DNA from 3 places in the Vibrio sp. TBV020 genome. Region 1 is predicted to be linked to each of the others. Evidence: predicted binding sites of a transcription regulator. Region 1 holds the regulator's gene; each other region holds the start of a gene.

What was found. Region 1 encodes PurR, which represses purine synthesis genes. Its sites were predicted from a motif close to TNANGNAAACGTTTNCNTNA; they were not measured.
Region 2: a site for PurR is predicted at 2,730-2,749, ahead of purM (phosphoribosylformylglycinamidine cyclo-ligase). Genes of this name have one in related genera too.
Region 3: a site for PurR is predicted at 2,439-2,458, ahead of AAFX28_RS19955 (uracil-xanthine permease family protein). Genes of this name have one in related genera too.

The regions. Positions count from the first base shown of each region.
Region 1 is NZ_JBEEAQ010000003.1:1,224,196-1,228,600, forward strand. It holds gene AAFX28_RS13580 (alpha/beta fold hydrolase) at 1-339, shown strand, start outside; gene AAFX28_RS13585 (putative signal transducing protein) at 348-653, opposite strand; gene AAFX28_RS13590 (TVP38/TMEM64 family protein) at 653-1,345, opposite strand; gene AAFX28_RS13595 (TfoX/Sxy family DNA transformation protein) at 1,482-2,075, opposite strand; cyclic di-GMP riboswitch class I at 2,208-2,295, opposite strand; gene purR (HTH-type transcriptional repressor PurR) at 2,440-3,447, opposite strand; gene torD (molecular chaperone TorD) at 3,659-4,306, opposite strand.
Region 2 is NZ_JBEEAQ010000003.1:984,900-989,304, forward strand. It holds gene AAFX28_RS12470 (YaeP family protein) at 1-92, opposite strand, end outside; gene AAFX28_RS12475 (tellurite resistance TerB family protein) at 215-865, opposite strand; gene purN (phosphoribosylglycinamide formyltransferase) at 981-1,622, opposite strand; gene purM (phosphoribosylformylglycinamidine cyclo-ligase) at 1,625-2,665, opposite strand; gene upp (uracil phosphoribosyltransferase) at 2,844-3,470, shown strand; gene rluF (23S rRNA pseudouridine(2604) synthase RluF) at 3,711-4,405, opposite strand, start outside.
Region 3 is NZ_JBEEAQ010000003.1:2,634,626-2,639,030, reverse strand. It holds gene ushA (bifunctional UDP-sugar hydrolase/5'-nucleotidase UshA) at 1-461, shown strand, start outside; gene ybaK (Cys-tRNA(Pro) deacylase) at 546-1,019, shown strand; gene AAFX28_RS19955 (uracil-xanthine permease family protein) at 1,105-2,349, opposite strand; gene AAFX28_RS19950 (DUF2066 domain-containing protein) at 2,620-3,921, shown strand; gene AAFX28_RS19945 (DUF2069 domain-containing protein) at 3,990-4,405, opposite strand, start outside.

The DNA of each region.
Region 1 (4,405 bases):
GTGATGCCGCAACGTGCTCAAAAAGAATCCCGCCACTTATTCATTCGCGAAGCAAAGAAGCTGTGTCAGAAAGAATTCAAACGTTGGTTCATTTTGACAGCGGAAGTAAACCCGCTAATGCGCTACTTCAAAGATAGAGAATTGCCAATTCCGACACTCTATCTAATGGGGGATAGAGACTACATGTTTATCCAGCCTGTGAAGGAAATGGTCGCGGCGCATAGTGACAGCCAGCTACTTGAGATAGAAAACTGTGGTCATGTGTGCAACGTGGAGCGCCCAGAAGAGTTCAACCAACACTCTATTGCGTTTATAAAAGAGCAAATTGAAACAAGATAGCGAACGGCTTAAGGGGCGCTGTTCCCACATTGCCAACATGCGCCAAATTGCCCTTCATTCTGCTCACCACACTCTATACATTCCCAACCCTGACCTTCCTGAGTCGTTTGGTACTCTTGGATAAGTTGTGAGGCCTTTAAGTGGTCTTTATCGTTAAGTAGCCAGATGTATGGCTCACTATTTTCTCCAAATGGGACTTCCCCTTGAAGTCCAAAAATTCCTTCTCCTCGAACTTCACACTGCACTTGTTCCGTTTTTAGAAGCTCACAAACAATATGAGCTTCGGTTGGTGTGGCTGCTGAAAATATTTTCATTAAACACTTCCGTTTGATGCTGATGGCTCAGTTCTAAATTTTGCCATTACCCATTTCGCGATAACAGGGAACAGTCCAAGTAGGGCAAATGAGGCTAAAACAGTAGGGGAAACTATCCCTGATAGACTGTCGATCTGAGCAAGCTGAGTACCTGCATTAATGTAAACCGCAGTGCCTGGCAACATACCAAGTTGACTCACAAGGTAGTATCTAGCGGTTGAAATTGGGGTAAGTCCCATTAACAAGTTGATTAAGAAAAATGGGAACACTGGGATTAGGCGTAGTGAAAACAGGTAGAAAGCGCCATCCTTTTCAACACCTTTATTGATAGCAGATAACTTCTCTCCAAACTTACCTTGTACCCAATCACGTAGTAAAAATCGACTGCTTAAAAAGGCTAACGTAGCACCAATTGCACTGGCAAATGAAACGATAAGTAACCCGGTTGAAAAACCGAAAAGAGCTCCACCTAATAAAGTGACAACAGCGGCACCGGGTATAGAGAATGCAGTGATTGCCACATAGGCTAAGAAATAGGTAAGTGCTGCGACAATAAAGTTGTTTCTGATGTACTGTGCAAGTTCTGCTTGTTGTGCTTTAGCATTTTCTAACGTTAGGTACTGGCCAAAGTTCATTCCAAGGAAAACAATAAGTAAAACAAAGATAATGCCTAGTATGATTTTTTTATTCATGAGCTGCTCCATCAAGAATCATGGCCGATTAAACAAAGTGTTAATAGACTAGACAGGGAAAGCAAGCAGTAAATTTCAATAAAGACAAAAAAGTCAGCACAATGGCTGACTTTTTAAAATAGGAAATGAAATTGCGTTAGCGACTTAATTGGCTTAAGAGCTCTTCGCGACGGCTATGAGGAATTACAGACCAATGAGTACCATTGATTGCGCCTTCCAATGCCCAGAGCAACTCGACATTGACGTCTGAAGAGTGTGAAGATTGAATCGCTTTGAAGGCGTCCACTGCTCCAGTTGCTTCTAGGTTCTCAACGCTATCAATCCCTGCTTTCTTGAGCATTCGTTCAGTTGCGAGTCTCAAATTAGGCAGATCTTTTAGGCGGTTTGGTTTAGCTTTCGCTTGTTTTTTCTTTTCACTGTTTGCTGCCGAAAGTGCAGCCTGGGCAATCTCAAGAGTCTTTGAAGTATCGTCGAAGCAATCATCGCCTAAAGCGAAGTATTTTGTGACGACGGGAAAGCCACGTTTTTTATAAACGTAAGGTTCTAAACTGAGAGATTTAAATTGCGTTGCAAGTGCATCGTCTGCCCGAACGTGCAACTTATCATTGACGACTAATGCAAACATAGTGTCGTCGGCAAAAATACCGAAGCCACCAAACATTGAGCGAGACTTTATTAAGCCTAGGGGCTCAAACAGTCGCATTGAGTCTTTTAGTATTGGTTTATCCATGCTGTGTATTCTCGGTGTATATGTATACGCCACCAATTCAGGTCCGAGAGAGTAGCAAAATTATGCAGGCTTTTTGTCAATCAGGTGTCATACGAGTACAAGAATACTCAATATAACGTGTGCATATTTACCATCGGCAACCCCGCTACCAGACAAATCAATTGTTTAAGGCCGGAGGCTTTGCGTCCCATTCTTTCGAAATGGTTTGCCCTGTTCGTGGCATAATCGAACAATAATAAGGATAAATGGATTTTGGGCAGAACATCACGCCTGAATAGGATAAGTGTGATCTTGGTTCAATAAATAGAGCCTAACTTATACACTTAGCCAATAAGATTTGTTGGCTAAGTGTATGTCAAATAAGTTATTTCTTAATGTTTTGTACGGTATTTCTTTCAACGATTTCAGGGTGCATTTCAAAGATACGCTTTTCATGCTCTTTGTCTTTAATGCGCTCTAGTAGAATTTCGAAAGCGTTTTTACCTACACGACGTTTTGGTTGGTGAACTGTCGTCAGCGGTGGTGAGAAGTACTCTGCCAGTTCGATGTTGTCGTAGCCAATTACAGACATATCTTCTGGAATGCGAATACCTTTCTGCTGCAAGCGGCTCATTAAGCCAAGGGCCATCGTGTCGTTGAAGCAGAAAATTGCAGTTGGCTTTTTGTCCATAGCAACGATTTGATCTGCTGCAAGTACAGCGGTATCACACTCGAAGTTACCTTCTAGAATCCAATCTTCGTTAACTGGTAGGTTCGCTTCATTCATCGCACGCTTGAAGCCACGAATACGTTCCTGACATGCAGCTTTTTCAAAGTGACCACTTAGGCAGGCGACGTCTGTATGACCGCGTTCGATCAAGTATTTCGTCGCTAAGTAGCCGCCTTCTTCTGAGTTATCGATGATCTTGTCTGCTTGTGAGCTCTCTGGGCCCCAGTCCATAACTACTTTAGGGATGTCTTTGTGACGGTCGAGCATCTCACTTAACTCTTCTGTTAAGTCAGAACACATAACAAGAATGCCATCAACGCGCTTTTCAGCCAGCATGCGAATGTAGTCGCGCTGCTTCTCATAGATACCACCCGTGTTACACAAGATCAGCGTATAGCCTTGGCGGTAACAGTAGCTCTCTACACCATCTATGACTTCAGAGAAGAAAAGGTTCGTTGACTGAGTCACTAGCATACCAATCGTACGTGTCGTATTGCACTTCAGGCTACGTGCAACGGCACTAGGTGCGTAGTTCAGTTCAGTCACTGCTTCCATTACTTTTTCTTGCGTAGCTTCAGCAACAAAGCGAGTTTTATTAATTACATGTGACACAGTTGTCGTCGATACACCAGCAAGGCGAGCAACGTCTTTTATAGTGGCCATAAGGTTCTGTCCTGTCGATGACTGCCTTGAGTTAATATTCAGTTTAGAATATTTAGGCAGAAAGTATCAGAAACACAAAAACCGCTCTATTTAGCGGTTTGTATTTGATTCGTTTGTTTTTATCGTTTGCGGTCACAATATTAGACCGCAAAACACTTAAGAGCAAACAAAAAACGCTAGTGCAACCTGCGAGAGGTCACAATGTTTGTCTTTATTCGCCTAGCAGATAGCGGCAATCCAACTCTAAGAAAGCGACTGTCAATGTGCTAATAGCTGAGTAGAAACCAAACTCATCGAATTTCTGGCACTTGTTTGAGAACTGTGGCACCCAGCTCAACAGATGCTGCTGAATAAATGCTTCTTGAGCCTTGAATGCCTCTTCTAGTTGGCTTTCATCTTCCGATTTATTTGAACCCACGATTAAGTTACCCAAGAAATCGAGTTCAATTGCAATGTGATCGGCTGGTTCGTTGAGTTTTTTGTCTACCTCGACGCCATGCTCGGCCATTAATGCTTCCATCTCTTTGGCTGGAGTGTCATTCAGTAGACCCGATTTACCAATGTACATAGACGCGTATGGAAGTGCTGAGTCCTTATCGGATTTTAAGAAAAGGTCACAAAAGTCTGCAGCTAGCTCTAATTGAGCATCTTCACGATCCATTAGTCGGTTCAGCGCATCCGTAATACGGGTGATAGCAGGCTTTAGTTGTTCGTTCTCACCCAATCCAGTTAAGAAAGTACGAATCTCTGGTGATTGGTATTGTGCGATATTTTCTTCAGTTAGCTCAGTTGCGAAAAGGCTAGATAGCCACCAATAGATTTCTGCACGTTGTTCGTTAAATGTTTTGATTTCTTTCATTAGGTATTACTCCCCAAATAATTACCGATATTGTAACGAATAAAAATGAATAGCGGTAACGGCTTGTATGACAAGATAAATAGGAATGTTGGAAGATAT
Region 2 (4,405 bases), 240 kb from region 1:
CATGAGATCGCTTGTGGGACATACGCTTGGTCACCACTGCCAATTTGAGCGTACAGTTCTCGAACCAGTTCACAACAGCCATATACTTGCATAGCGTTAACTCCAATAAATGATAACTGCTCTCAAATATACACACTCAGTATGTGAAACTCAAAGCTTAAGCTTGTTCTAGCTCAAGCCTTGTTTAACGGTGCTTGAGAATTGAACAGAATAATTAATTTTGCAGTTGGTGCTCTAATTGGTAGGTGACCTCGCTGTCTAATCGAAGTTGTTTAGCGAGCTCTTTTAAGTAAGCTTTTTCCATAAAGTTTTGCTCATCAATAACGATCAATGAAGCTAAATAAATTTCTGAAGCTTGCTGCGGAGAGCGTGCCAATCGAGCAATATCAGCAGGGTCGAGAGGTTTGTTTAACTCAGTATAAACCAATTGTTGCAGTGCGTTATCAGCTCCTGATTGCTGAAGTGTTGTTTCAATATGATCCATTTCTTGCTGATCAACATGACCGTCTGCTTTTGCTGCGGCGATCATCGCTTTTAGGATCAATTCACTATGATAATCGTCTTGTGCATTAAAGCTCTCGGTTGAACCGGTAGGCGCCTGCTTACCTTGATAGTCGTTATAAACCTTATAAGCAAGCGCACCTAACACAGCTACACCACCGACCTTAAGGGTGTTTTTGCCAAGTTTCTTACCAAGCTTTTTACTCTTCTTTGAGCCCATCAACAGGCTAACCAAGCCACCACCAACAGCTCCTGCGCCAAGTGATTTTAAGCTGCTTGAGCTTGAGCTGTTTTTAACTTGAGCTTGCCCTTGTCGGACGATATCGGAATTGAGTGCTTGATTGAGTAGGCTTTTAAGATCCATACGTTACCTCCGTCATTTTTTGACAGATTAGCGAGGTAAAGATGAATGGGGGATTAATAAAAGGAAACAAAAAGGCGAGCAATGAGCTCGCCTTTGAAATCAGTGCTACCGAGAATTACTCTTCAGCGTATCCGTGCATGCCAAGAAGTTCGCCATCAAGGTAAGCTTCTTTTTCATCTTTCATCACTAAACGTTCTTCAACCAACCACTTAACCACCATTGGGTAGATTTTGTGTTCTTGAGTTTGAACGCGTTCAGTTAGAGTATCGACCGTATCCTCATCGAAGATTGGCACTTTCGCTTGAAGCACGACAGGACCGCCGTCCAATTGCTCGGTAACAAAGTGAACGCTAGTACCGTGTTCTTCGTCACCTGCGTGGATCGCACGTTGATAAGTGTTAAGGCCCGGGTACTTAGGGAGTAGAGAAGGGTGGATATTGATCATACGACCCATGTAATGGCGAACAAATTCACCACTTAGAATACGCATATACCCGGCAAGAACGATGACGTCAGGCTTGTACTCATCGATCTGCTTCATCAATTCATGGTCAAAGGCATCACGAGTATCGAATGCTTTAGGGTCAAGGAAGTGTGCAGCAGCACCGGCTTTCTCAGCGCGTTCTAAAGCATAAACATTGGCCTTATTGGAAAATACCGCGGTAACACGACCACCAGTAATATCCTTGTCACACGCATCAATGATTGCTTGTAGGTTAGAACCGTTTCCTGAAACTAAAACAACGATACTTTTCATACTTATTTGATCTCTACTTGTTCTTCGCCAGCTTCAGCGTTTGCAATCTCACCAATAACCCAAGCGTTTTCGCCTTCAGCGTTTAATAGCTCAACAGCTGCATCTGCTTGGTCTTTAGGCAGAGCGACTACTAGGCCTACACCACAGTTAAATGTACGATACATTTCGTGAGTCGTTACGTTGCCTTTTTCTTGCAGCCACTTGAAGATGATTGGCCATTCCCAGCTGTTTCCATCGATAACCGCTTTTGTGCCTTCAGGAAGTACGCGTGGAATGTTTTCCCAGAAACCACCACCAGTGATATGAGAAATCGCGTGGATGTCGTGCTTCTCAATCATTTTAAGTGCTGATTTAATGTAAATCTTGGTTGGTTCTAGTAGGTGCTCACCAATGGTGCGTCCTGCTAGTTCTTCGTTTTTGTCTGCGCCAGATACTTCAAGGATCTTACGGATCAGTGAGTAGCCGTTAGAGTGAGGACCGCTTGAACCTACAGCGATAAGAGCATCACCAGCCGCAACTTTAGTGCCGTCGATAACGTCTTCTTTTTCTACAACACCAACACAGAAGCCAGCTACATCGTAGTCTTCGCCTTCGTACATACCTGGCATTTCAGCAGTTTCACCACCAATTAGTGCACAACCTGCTTGAACACAACCATCAGCGATACCTGAAACTACGTCAGCTGCAGTATCAACGTCTAGTTTGCCTGTTGCATAGTAGTCAAGGAAAAATAGAGGCTCCGCACCTTGAACGATAAGGTCGTTTACACACATTGCAACAAGGTCAACACCGATTGTGTCGTGCTTTTTCATATCCAAAGCAAGGCGAAGTTTAGTACCAACACCGTCAGTACCTGAAACCAAAACTGGTTGCTTATATTTAGTTGGTAGTTCACATAATGCGCCAAAACCACCAATACCACCCATTACTTCTGGGCGACGTGTACGTTTTACAGCACCTTTAATACGGTCAACAAGCGCGTTGCCTGCATCGATATCAACGCCAGCGTCTTTGTAGCTAAGAGATGTGTTATCAGCACTCACAGGGAAGTCCTCGGTTTTTAAGTTGGATATGAAAACGGCGCTATTCTAACAGCGGTTAAAGATAAAGAGCAAACGTTTGCGCAACTTTTTTTGTTTATCAATAAAGCAGAAATTGAGAACGAAATCGTTTATAATCTCGAGGTTTGTTTAAATTTTTACCTTATATCCGGAGATGGAAATGAAAGTTGTTGAAGTGAAACACCCTCTAGTTAAACACAAACTGGGTCTAATGCGAGAAGGTGATATCAGCACAAAACGCTTCCGTGAGCTAGCAACAGAAGTTGGTAGCCTACTTACATACGAAGCAACTGCGGACTTTGAAACGGAAAAAGTAACCATTGAAGGTTGGAATGGTCCAGTAGAGATTGATCAAATCAAAGGTAAGAAAGTAACGGTAGTGCCAATTCTACGTGCTGGTCTAGGTATGATGGATGGCGTTCTAGAGCATATGCCAAGTGCACGTATCAGTGTTGTTGGTATTTACCGTGATGAAGAAACGCTAGAACCAGTACCGTACTTCAACAAGCTAGCATCTAACATGGATGAGCGTATCGCACTTGTTGTTGACCCAATGCTAGCAACTGGCGGCTCAATGATTGCAACAATCGATCTTCTTAAAGAGAAAGGTTGTAAAGCAATTAAGGTTCTTGTACTTGTTGCAGCACCTGAAGGTATCGAAGCGCTAGAAAAAGCTCACCCAGACGTAGAGCTTTACACTGCGGCAATCGATGAGAAGCTAAATGACAAAGGTTACATCGTTCCTGGTCTTGGCGATGCTGGTGATAAGATCTTCGGTACGCTATAAGCCGTCGATATAAAATGATTTGAAAAGGGAGCCGATTGGCTCCCTTTTTGTTTGTTCGCATTTTTTCATTGTCATTCCATAGAGCGACGAAGGAGAGAGTAGGGAATCTCTAGCGGTTATAAGTTCGCTTTAAAAGATCCTCAACTCGTTCGTTCCTCACTCTCGAGTGATGACAGGGTAGTTATTACCCATAGAAACTAAAAAAGGGCTAACGTATTACGCCTGCCCCTCAGTTTCTTTCTACTTTTTAAGGCTTAGTGTGCCGCCGGTTTTTGGTTTACTTGGGCGTGAAGCACCGTCTGATTTTGGCTTAAAGAACGCCTTACCTTTGTTCGGTTTGTCTTTTGAGTCACGCTGTTTATCATTGTTGCGACCTTTCTTAGAGTTAGGTGCGTGGCGGAATTCGTCAGCATTACGACCTTTAAAGGTACGTTGCTTCTGATTGCGACGAGCTTTAGATTCTTGGTTTTCTTCTCGGCTGTCGTAGAGTTTTGCATCAGTTGCTCTGCGAATACGCTTGCCTTTAGCATCAGTTTTTGACGCTTCTTCTGTTCCGCTTGAGTCTTCACACATTGCTAAAATCTCAGCGACCTCATCATCACTTAAGTAACGCCATTGACCGTTAGGGATTCCATCGAGTGAGATATTCATAATACGTACACGGCGCAACTTAAACACTTCGTACCCAAGCGCCTCACACATACGGCGAATTTGGCGGTTTAAGCCTTGAGTCAGTACGATACGGAACGCATATTTCGTCTCTTTAGTGACTTTACAAGGTAGGGTTACTGTGTCGAGGATATTTACCCCAGACGACATTTTCTTAATGAAATCATCACTAATTGGTTTATCGACACGAACAACATACTCCTTCTCATGATTATTACCTGCACGAAGGATTTTGTTGACGATATCGCCGTCATTGGTCAGAAAGA
Region 3 (4,405 bases), 1.4 Mb from region 1:
AAGCAGATTTCGCTGTGATGAACTCTGGTGGTGTACGTGACTCAATTGCAGCGGGCGACGTAACGTACAAAGATGTACTAACAGTTCAGCCATTTGCAAACATCCTGACTTACACAGATATGTCTGGTAAAGAAGTGATGGACTACCTAAATGTAGTTGCGACTAAGCCAGTAGATTCAGGTGCATATGCACAGTTTGCAGGTATCTCTATGACGGTAGCAAACGGTGAAGTATCGAACGTATTCATCGGTGGTAAGCAGCTTCGTCTAGATGAAACTTACCGTTTCACTGTACCAAGCTTCAACGCTGCTGGTGGTGACGGTTACCCTAAACTGTCTGGTCACCCAGGTTTTGTTAACACTGGTTTCGTAGATGCTGAAGTACTTAAAGAGTTCCTAGAAGCAAACAGCCCAGTGGACGTGAACAAATTCGCTCCATCTGGTGAGATTGTTTACAAGTAAGTTGACTCAAACTTATAAATCTCTTTAATCTAAAGCGCTACTCTTCGGAGTGGCGCTTTTTTGTTTCTAGAAACAGGAGGGAGCATGACTCCTGCAATTAATCTCGCTAAGAAGAAGAAAATCTCCCATACCATACACCAATATGATCATGACCCTCGCACTGAGAGTTTTGGCTTAGAGGCAGTAGAAGCGCTGGGGCAAGATCCATCAACGGTATTTAAGACGTTATTATTTTGCTTGAATGGTGAAGCTAAAAACCTTGCTGTCGCAGTGATTCCAGTCGATCACAAGCTGAATTTAAAGCAAGCCGCCAAAGCAGCGAAAGCGAAGAAAGCTGAAATGGCTAATCCAGATATCGCGCAGAAAACGACAGGTTATGTAGTGGGTGGTATCAGTCCACTTGGCCAAAAGAAAGCATTGCCAACCTTTATTCATCAAAGTGCTGAAGCGCTGGAAACCATGTGTGTCAGTGCGGGTAAACGAGGTCTTGAGATTGAACTGGCACCAAAAGATTTGGCGTCTCTGACTCGTGGGCAGTTTGCTGAGTTGTGTATTTAACCTTGTGAGTCACTCTTAAAGTAACAGCAATAAAAAAGGGTTGGCACCAAGTACCAACCCTCTACAATCTTCTTTTATCTGGAGTCTACTTCGTCTCTTCTTCCATTTGAGCATTATCTACTACATGGTTCTCGCCTAAATCTCTTGGCAAGATTAGGTTAAGCAGAATTGCCACGATGCCACATAGGCTTACACCTTGTAGGCTGAACTCACCGATGCCAAATGCCATACCGCCGATACCAAATACCAGTGTAATCGCAACGATCACTAAGTTACGAGACTTGTGTAAATCAACGTTGTTTTTGATCAGCGTATTTAGGCCTACTGTTGCGATAGAACCAAACAGCAAAATCATAATACCGCCCATCACTGGCATCGGGATTGTTTGTAGTACGGCACCAAGTTTGCCCACCAAAGCCAGAACAATCGCACTTACCGCAGCCCATGTCATGATCACGGGGTTAAACGCTTTGGTTAGCATTACCGCGCCCGTTACTTCTGAATAAGTAGTATTTGGCGGCGCACCGACCATTGATGCAGCAATGGTTGCCACCCCGTCACCTGTGATTGTGCGGTGTAGGCCCGGCTTTTTAATGTAGTTTTTACCGGTTACGTTTGAGATTGCCAGCATATCACCAACGTGTTCAACGGCTGGAGCAATCGCAACAGGAATCATAAATAGGATTGCGTTGATGTTGAACTCAGGGAAAGTAAAGTTTGGTAGTGCAAACCAAGCGGCTTGCTGTACGGGTGTAAAGTCGACAATGCCATAGCCAAGGCTTAAGCAGTAACCGACTACAATACCACCCAGAATAGGGGTTAACTTTAGGAAACCTTTTGCAAATACACTAAGAATAATCGTCGTCAGTAATGAAGCAATTGAAATCACTAAAGATGCGTTTGCGTCAATTACTTGAGCACCATCAACCTTACCCAGCGCCATGTTCACAGCAACAGGAGCTAGACCTAAGCCAATCACCATAATAACCGGGCCGACAACGACAGGTGGTAGGAGTCTATGAATGATTTCTACGCCACGAACTTTTATCAATGCGCCCATAGCAACATAAACAAAGCCTGCTGCCATTAAACCACCCATAGTGGCAGGTACACCCCAAGTTTGAACACCGTAAAGGATAGGAGCGATAAACGCGAAAGAGGAGGCAAGGAAAATAGGTACGCTACGACGGGTAACAAGTTGGAAAAGAAGGGTTCCGACACCAGCACCAAATAAAGCAACGCTTGGGTCAAGTCCGGTAAGAAGCGGTACCAAAACTAATGCACCAAATGCAACGAACAGCATTTGCGCCCCTTGAATGGCATTTTTCATATTGTTATTCCTTTATGTGGCGAGAACGAGAACGAGAACAAACTCTGGGAATTTGCCCTACAAAAATAAAATTCGCGGGATTTTATCATTGAGCCAAACGTTTGCCATTCGAACTGGATCAAATATTTGGTGATTAATCGATTGAACTCACCTATATAAACAAATCATTAGGTTAGATTTTCGACAGGACAGTAGACCTTTAGTTGCTCCGTTGGCGATAGTTGCTTATCATCATCCTTTAACGTGTAAGAAATTGATCTTAGGAAAAGTATGCGCCATTTAGCTTTGTTGGTTTTAGGGCTGGTTACATTACCTGCTATGGCATTGACCAATGTAAACTTGTACCGTTCAGAAATCGTGCTAGACCAAACGGCTGAAAATGCTGATGCACAAGCTCGAATCGAAGGTATGAAAGAAGTAATTGTTCGAGCGTCAGGTGACCGTAATGCAATAGCCAACGAGGTGGTAGAAAAAGCATTAAGGCAGAATACTCAATATCTTGCTCAGATCAGTTATGGCCAAAAAGATGGAGAACAAACTCTGCGAATGGGGTTCAGTGCGCCACATATTCGTTCTCTATTAAGTCAGGCTCAGCTACCAGTATGGCCAGCTGCTCGTGCAAATATCCTCGTTTGGTTGGTTGAAGAGACAGCCGATCGAAACATTGTTTGGGAACACTCGTCTTCAATGGTACTTGAACAGCTAAAGGACCAAGCCGACAAACGTGGTTTGCCTTTGACTGTCCCTGTAGGTGATTTTGATGACATTACTGGTGTTGCTGTTTCTGATCTCTGGGGTGGTTTCATTCAAACGGTTGGGCAAGCAAGTCAGCGTTACCCTGTTGACGCAGTGCTGGTAGTTAAAGCGCAAAACAACACGGTTCGTTGGACACTCTACGATCAAAAACCATCAACTATTGGTATCACTCGCCAAGCTCCGCTTTCTGGATCAAACAATGGTGCAGATGCAGCAACGAAGATGATTAATCAGATTAGTGATTACTACGCAAAGAAAACGGCAGTGGTCGTGGCAAACGAATCATCGGAAGCGATCAAAGTTCGCTTTACAGAACTCAATGATGCGGTTGGCTTTTTTACATTAGAAAATGAGCTTAAGAAGCTAAGCTCAGTGGCATCACTTGATATTTTGAAGATTCAAGGAAATCAAGTGACGTTTAACGTGCACTTACTTTCATCTCCAGAAGAGTTCAAACAAGAAGTACTGCGTGCAGGTCCAATCAAGCAGTTAGAAAGTGTGATTGAAACCGCGCCTGCTGTCGCACCTGAGTCTTTGGAATCCGACGCAACAACAACTCCTGTGAGCGAAAATATCGCGACAACAGATGCTGGTTCTAGCCAAGTTGTAGCAGAACAAGTACCAGCAACGGATTTAAGCTCAGATACATCTGATGTGACGAACAGTGATACTGTCGAAGTTATTCCTGCTGAGACAATTTTGGTTTATGAATGGCAAGGTAAACCTTATGTTTATGTTGCACCGGTCAATGAAGAAAAAGCGGCTACCATTCCAGATGTGACGGAGAGTGATGCTGAGCCAATCGTTCAAGAGTAATACTTGAAGTAGCAATACATGAATAAGAAAAGGGTCTGGAATTCCAGACCCTTTTTTATCGTCTCCATTTATTGCTCTGATTCAAACCGTGCTTTTTCTTCTTTTTCTACTTTAGACAGGCGTTTGAGTTTCATCCCAAGCTCTTTGCCTCTCGCTCTCGCGTAAAGAATGTTGCCAAAGAAGGCCATCGTTGTCAGTGCTAACTCTACGACGGCAAGCCAACGTTCACCATCATCGACGTACAGAATAGTAAATCCATGCAAGAAGTAGAGCATCAACACGAAGTTGGCCCAAGCATGTGTGTACGGCTTTCCGATTAAAATGCCCGGAAGAGGGAGCAATAACGGAATAGCCCATACTATCGCGAGGGTCGTACTGCTGATATGTGGATGCGGAGAGAGTGACAGTTGCCATACTGCGACCCAAGACAACAGCGCAAGATTGCCAAACAAGGCCAATAAGCGGTAGAGCTTTGTGGTTGGTT